DNA from 2 places in the Roseateles sp. GW835-FHT13E02 genome. Region 2 is predicted to be linked to the other one. Evidence: riboswitches for the same ligand, from Rfam matches in the RefSeq annotation. Region 2 holds a riboswitch; the other holds the start of a gene.
The links. A riboswitch is a leader RNA that binds a small molecule or an ion and turns the genes downstream of it on or off. The one in region 2 is predicted to bind cobalamin.
Positions count from the first base shown of each region.

Region 1: linked by a shared signal. The riboswitch ahead of AC1Q6P_RS15170 (energy-coupling factor ABC transporter permease) and the one ahead of AC1Q6P_RS19880 (TonB-dependent receptor plug domain-containing protein) in region 2 are both predicted to bind cobalamin.

Region 1 is NZ_JBXAGJ010000014.1:136,724-140,116, forward strand. It holds gene AC1Q6P_RS15160 (homoserine kinase) at 1-383, opposite strand, end outside; gene AC1Q6P_RS15165 (hypothetical protein) at 477-851, opposite strand; cobalamin riboswitch at 977-1,233, shown strand; gene AC1Q6P_RS15170 (energy-coupling factor ABC transporter permease) at 1,623-2,276, shown strand; gene cobM (precorrin-4 C(11)-methyltransferase) at 2,273-3,088, shown strand; gene AC1Q6P_RS15180 (sirohydrochlorin chelatase) at 3,101-3,393, shown strand, end outside.
Region 2 is NZ_JBXAGJ010000023.1:31,669-35,061, reverse strand. It holds gene pth (aminoacyl-tRNA hydrolase) at 135-809, shown strand; gene AC1Q6P_RS19885 (hypothetical protein) at 814-1,362, shown strand; cobalamin riboswitch at 1,358-1,629, shown strand; gene AC1Q6P_RS19880 (TonB-dependent receptor plug domain-containing protein) at 1,732-3,393, shown strand, end outside.

The DNA.
Region 1 (3,393 bases), on a different contig from region 2:
TGCATGCGGGCCAGGGCGGCGCCGACCTGCTCGCAGTGGAAGAGATCGGGCGCCAGCTGGTGGCCGCCGCGCAGCTTGTTGACCAGGGCGGCCGGCTTGCCCTGGATCTCGAACAGGATCTCGCCCCGCGCGTCGGCCTGCGGGTCGGGCACGGCCAGGCCGCGCGCGGCCAGGTGCTTCATGAACTGCAGGTAGAAGGGCAGCTGCTCGAAGCTCAGTCGCTCGAACAGGGTCAGCACGAACTCGCCGCGCTCGGTGGTCAGGAAGTAGTTGGTGTTCTCGATGCCGGCGCCAATGCCGCGCAGCTCCAGCACCTGGCCCAGGTCCAGACGGTTGATCAGGGCTTGCGCCTGCTCGAGTGTCACTTCGGTAAATACGGCCATGTCAGCACTGCTTGATCGCTTGCTACAGCGTGGGAATCGAGGCGGGCGCGGCGGCGGCTTGAGGGGTGAGGCTCAGGCGGCCGGGCCTCGCGCTCAGAAGTTGAAAACGTTCCAAACGCGCTTGCCGGCGGCGCCGCGCGTGGAGCCCGGGCCGGCCGACAGGTCGCGGCTGCCATCGCCCATGATGATTTCGTAGCTCGGTAGCTTGCTGTTCTTGGACTGGACCGTGACCTTCTGGGTCTGGCCGCGCACCCGGGTCTCTTCGATGCGGGTGCTGTCATCCTCGATCACGGTGACGGTCACGCGCGCATCGGCTACGCCATCGGCAGCTGCGGCCGCAGGGGCTTCAGGCGCCGGGGCGGGCTTGGCCGGTGCCGGATCGGCCGCCTGGGCCGAGGCGCAAAGCAGGCCGCTCAGCAGAACCAGGGCGGCTGGCAATGATCGAAACCAAAAGGTCGAGGAGTTCATACTTGCATTCTAGGGCCGGGGCTCGGCCCCTGCGGCGGCAAGGGCGCTGCGCTGCGGGCCTTGTTGCGGCGGCTCCTGCCTAACCCGCAGTTCGCACAGCGCTTGTTGGCCCCGGGGGTTTTGCGCTAGGATGGTGCCCTGTTGGTGCTCGTGGGACTCCCAAAAGTCCTGCAGTTAAACGGGAATCAGTAGATGCAAGCCGTCCCTTCGGACCTTGCCTGACTGAGCTGCCCCCGCAACGGTGCGTGAACGAAGCGGCCTGGCCTTGCGCCAAGCCGGCCTCAGGGTTCATCTCAAGCCACTGGATGTTGTTGTCTGCATCTGGGAAGGCGATGGACTCGATTTCACCAGCCCGGATACCGGCCAACGAAGCGGTGCGCCGCAGCCTTTGGGCTGCCGCACCATGTGGCGAAAACCTGCGGGGAAGCGGGCGATCGCGCTGTTTCGGTGTCTCTACCCATGGATTCCTCTCCCTCCTAGGCCCTGGTCGGGTCTGAGCTTCGGGTTCTCGCTCGTCGGGCCGTTGTGCCCTTGTGCTGGTTCGTTTGCGCGTTTGCGCCGCAGCGGCCGGCTGAGGCTGCTGCATGGCCGATTGCGCCAGGCGCCGCGCCGCTGACCCCGCATCTCACCCCGCCCCCGAGAACTGTTTTCCCGCTGACGCATGCGCCCGGCTCCGGCCGAGGCCTGCGCGTGGCCTGTCCCTGCGCGACCCGCTCTCGGCTGCGCTGTGTTCCACCACCCCTTCATTCCACTCCCATCGGAGCTGCCACCATGCACATCGAACCCGGGCTGATCGCCCCCGCCAAACTGACCCTGGCCGCCGCCGTGGCCGCGCCGCTGGTGCTGGCGCATCTGCCGCCGCTGTTCAAGCAGCCGGCGCTCTTGCTGCGCACCTTGCTGGCGGCGCTGTTCTTCTCGCTCTTCATGCAGGCCTTTCACATGAAGGCGGGCCCGTCGGAGCTGCATTTCCTCGGCGCCATGCCGCTCTACCTGAGCTTTGGCTTTGTGCCCACGCTTCTGGGCCTGCCCCTGGGCCTGCTGCTGCAAGGCCTGGTGTTCGAGCCGCAGGATCTGGTGCATCTGGCGGTCAACTCGCTGTCGCTGATGCTGCCGCTGATGGCGGTGCACCACGGCCTGGCCCGACGCCTCGTCCACGGCGAGCGGCCGGTCACGGTCAAGACCTTGCTGCAGCTGGACAGCGCCTACTACGGCGGCGTGATTGCCATGGTGGGTTTCTGGCTGGCCATGGGCCAGGGCGAGACCAGCCTGGCCGAGTGGGCTCGCTTTGCCGTGGCCTACGCGCCGGTCGTGCTGCTGGAGCCTCTGGTGACGCTGGGCACGCTGTGGCTGCTGCGTGCCGATGGCCCGCTGCGCCGCCTGCCGCTGGCGGCCCAGTGCTTTGCACCGCAGCCGGGTCGGGCATGAGCGAGGCGCGAGCCGAGCCCGGCACGGTCTGGTTTGTCGGCGCTGGCCCAGGTGACCCGGACCTGATCACGGTCAAGGGCCGGGGCCTGATCGAGCGCGCCGGCGCCATCCTGTTTGCCGGCTCCCTGGTCGACGAGGCAGCCACGCGCTGGGCGCCGCCGGGCTGCGAGATTGCCGATTCCAAGGGCATGACGCTGGACCAGATGTCGGCCTGGCTGATCGAGCGCGCCGCGCGCCACGACACCGTGCTGCGCCTGCAGACCGGCGATCCGGCGCTCTACGGCGCACTGATGGAGCTGGTGCAGCCGCTTGATGCGGCGGGCGTGCCGCTGCGCGTGGTGCCGGGTGTCTCTTCGGCCATGGCCTCGGCCGCGGCGGCGGTGGAGACCTTCACCCTGCCGGAGCTGACGCAAACGGTGATCTTCACCCGCGTGGCCGGGCGCACGCCCATGCCGGCGGGCGAGGAGCTGGCAGCCCTGGCCGCGCACCGCTGCACCTTGTGCATCTTCCTGTCCATCACCCTGCTGGGCCAGCTCACGGCCGAGCTGCGTGCGGCCGGCTGGGCCGAGGACGCGCCCATGCTGGTGGTGCACAAGGCCTCCTGGCCGGGCGAAGAGCAGATCCTGCGCGCCACCCTGGCCGATGTGAAGCAGCGCTGCCGCGAGGCCGGCATCGTCAGCCAGTCCATGGTCATCGCCAGCCCGACCCTGGGCTCGCGCCACTGGCCCGAGCTGGCCAAGTCCAAGCTCTACGACCCCAGCTTCACCCACCGCTTCCGCCGCGCCAGCGTGCCGGCCCAGCCCGAACTCTGAGGCTCTGTTGCCATGTCAAACACTCCCAACGAAACCATCCTGCTGGTGGGCCACGGCTCGCGCGAGGCCGGCGCCAACGAGGAGATCGAGGCCTTTGCCGAGCAATGGCGCCAGCGTCAGCCGGGCTGGCGCATCGAGGTCTGCTTCATCGAGTTTGCGCCGGTGATGCTGCATGGTGGCCTGCGCCGCGCGGCGCTCGGCGCGCAGCGCGTGCTGGTGCTGCCGCTGATTCTCAATGCCGCCGGGCATGTGAAGATGGACATCCCGCAGGCCATCGACAGCGCGCGCCTGGACTGCCCCGGCAC
Region 2 (3,393 bases):
GCCTCACGAAAAGGCCCTGCACTGCAGGGCCTTTTTCTTGCCCGCTCGGCGGCGCACGGCGCCCGCCCCATCTGCAAGCCCCGCCCCGTTCGCCCCTTTCTCTCGGCCACGGTGGCCACCGATAATCTCCGCCCATGATTCGACTGTTTGTTGGCCTCGGCAACCCCGGGGCGGAATATGAAGACACGCGCCACAACGCCGGTTTTTGGTGGGTGGATCAGCTGGCGCGCAAACTGGGTACCACGCTGCAGGCCGAACGCAACTATTACGGCCTGTGCGCGCGCGTCAACAACGCGCCCGGCTGCGACGGGCCGATCTGGCTGCTGCAGCCCATGACGTACATGAACCTCTCGGGCAAATCGGTGGCGGCGCTGGCGCGCTTCTTCAAGATTGCGCCGGAGGAGATCCTGGCCGTCCATGACGAGCTGGACCTCCTGCCCGGTGAGATGAAATTCAAGCAAGGCGGCGGCAACGGCGGCCACAACGGCTTGAAGGACATGCAGGCCCAGCTCGGCTCGGCCAATTTCTGGCGCCTGCGCCTGGGCATCGGCCACCCCGGCCACAAGGGTGAAGTGGCCGCCTATGTGCTGCGCAAGCCGCCCCTGTCGGAGCGCGAGGCGGTGCAGGATTGCATCGACAAATCCCTGGCCACCGTCGAACTGATGCTGGCGGGCCAGATGGACAAGGCCCTGGCCAAGATCCACGCCAAGCCGCCGCGGCCCAAACCACCCAAGCCGGCAGCCCTGGCCGCAAAGCCCGAAGGCAGCCCCGGTCAGCCCACCACCCCAGCCGCCCCCACCGAAAGCTGAGCCCATGCACCACCGCACCCTGCCCCGCCCCGTCCTGGTTTTGAATGGCGCGGCCTGGGCTGCGGTGCTGGCCGTGCCCCTGCTGGGTCTACCCCCTGCCGCACAAGCCCAAACGGAGACGCGCAGCGCCCAGGTCTACCGCTGCGGACCACAGGGCCGCGATCTGCGCGACTCGCCCTGCCCCGAAGGCAGCGCGCAAGCGCCCAAGACCATCGCCTTTGACCAACCGAGCGACGCCGACCGGCGCGCCGCCCAGGCCCTGGCCAGGGACGATGCGCGTCGCGCCCGCGAGATGGAAGCTCGTCGCCTGAAAGAAGAATCGGAAGCGCTGCGTCGGGCGCCCGGCTCGGTGGCCATCCATGGCCGCGGCCTGCCTGCCTCGGCGCCTGCGCAGACCCAACCCGCGCAAGCCGCTCATCCCAAACCGCCCAAAGCACCCAAGGCGCCCAAACCCTTGAAGCCCCTGACACCGGCAGACACGAAGGCAAAAGCGCCGCCCGCGCCCGCATCCATCGGCGCCCAGCCCGGCCGGGCCGCCTCGGCCGCAAGCTAGAATCCAGCCCGTTGGTGCTCGTGCAGGCATTGCGTCTTGCACAGTTAAACGGGAATCAGGAAGGCGCGCTGCCACGCTCGCAAGCAAGCCCAACCTGAGCTGTCCCCGCAACGGTAAGTGAACGAAGCCCTGGCCGCACGCCTCATCGCGACAGCCGCCAGCGCGCTTCAAGCGCTGTCCTCAGTCCACTGAAACCCTCGGGTTTTGGGAAGGACACAGCTGCTGAGGTTCACCAGCCCGGATACCGGCCAACAACGTGGTGCGCCGCGTCCCCTGCCCCTCGACGGGCGGGTGCTGCAGCACATCGTTCCACAGGCGCTCAGCGGGTGAGCTGGTGCCTGGCAGTTCTGCTTGCTGTTTCTTTTGCTCATGACCTCTTCCGTCCGGCCCTTGGCCCGCACTCAGGCGCGCGCGTTCCTGCCCGCTGCACCTTCGTCCTTTGCTGTTCGCGCCCAAGCCTTGCCCTTCGCCTTGGCCCTGCTCGCCATGGCCATCCAGGGCCAAGCCCAGGCACAAGGCCCTGGCCCCAACAAGCTCGATTCGGTGGTGGTCACCGCCACCCGCTCGCCCATTCGCTTGAGCGAGGTCCTGACCGACCTGACCGTGCTGACCCGGGCCGACATCGAGCGCCAAGCCTTTGGCGGCTTGGCCGATCTGCTGCGCAACAGCGGCTGCGTGGAGATGGTCCGCAACGGCGGCCCCGGCACCACGACATCGCTCTTCCTGCGTGGCGCTGACACCCGCCACACGGTGGTTCTGGTGGACGGCGTGCGGGTCGATTCGCAAGCCAGCGGCGGCGCGGCCTGGCAAGGCATCCCGCTGTCGCAGATTGAACGCGTGGAAGTGCTCAAGGGCCCGGCCAGCGCCATCTATGGCTCGGACGCTGTCGGCGGCGTGGTGCAGATCTTCACCCGCAAGGGCGGCCCGCGCCTGCAGGCCGAACTGGGTGCCGGCCTGGGCAACCTGGGCACCCGCAAGCTCGACGCCGGCCTCACCGGCAGCGCGGGCCTGCTGGACTTCGCCCTCAGCGCGGCGGCCGAGCGCAGCGACGGTTTCAACAGCACCATCGATTCACCCGCCAGCTTCTACTACATCGCCGACCGTGATGGCTGGAAGAACCACAACCTCAAGGGCCGCATCGGCCTGCAGCTGAACACGGCCCACCGGCTTGAGGCGCTGGCGCTGAGCAGCCATTCCGACGCCCAGTACGACGGCTCGAAGAGCGCCCCCGACAAGGACGACCACAGCATCCAGGACACCCGCGTGGCCCAGCTGAGCTGGAGCGCGCAATGGCTGCCGGCGCTGCAGACCCAGCTGAGCCTGGCCGAATCGACCGAGACCTACGAGACCCAACCCTCGGCCTACCTGACCGAAACCCAGCTGCGCAATATCAGCCTCAATGGCAGCTACCAGATCGCCAAAGGCCAGCAACTCAACTTCATCCTGGAGCGCCGCGAGGACCGCCTGGAGAACCCGAACCTGCTGAGCGACAACAAGATCGACAAGCGCCGCCAGCATGGGCTGGCCCTGGGCTGGCTGTGGAACCAGGATGCGCTGAGCCTGCAAGTGCACGGCCGCCATGACGATGACAGCCAGTTCGGCGGCGTCAACACCGGCACGGTCGCGGCCGGCTATGTGCTCGCACCTGGCCTGCGCCTGGTCAGCTCCGTCGGCACGGCCTTCCGTGCACCGACCCTGTTTCAGCGCGCTAGCGAATATGGCCCCAATCTGAGCAAGCCCGGCGTCAAGCCGCTGGACCCCGAGCGCGGCCGTAACCTTGAGTTCGGCCTGAAGTACAACACCGAGCACAGCGACTTTTCGCTCACGGCCTACCGCAACCGCATCCGCGACCTGATCATCTTCGGCGCACCCGGCAGCTGCATCAACACGCGTGGCTGCTATCAAAACGTGGCCTCGGCCCGTTTGCAAGGCCTGAACCTGCAAGGCAGCACCGAGATCGCCGGCATTCGTCTCACCAGTACTTTGGATCTGCAAGCCCCCAAGAACATGAGCAACGACAAGCTGCTGGCC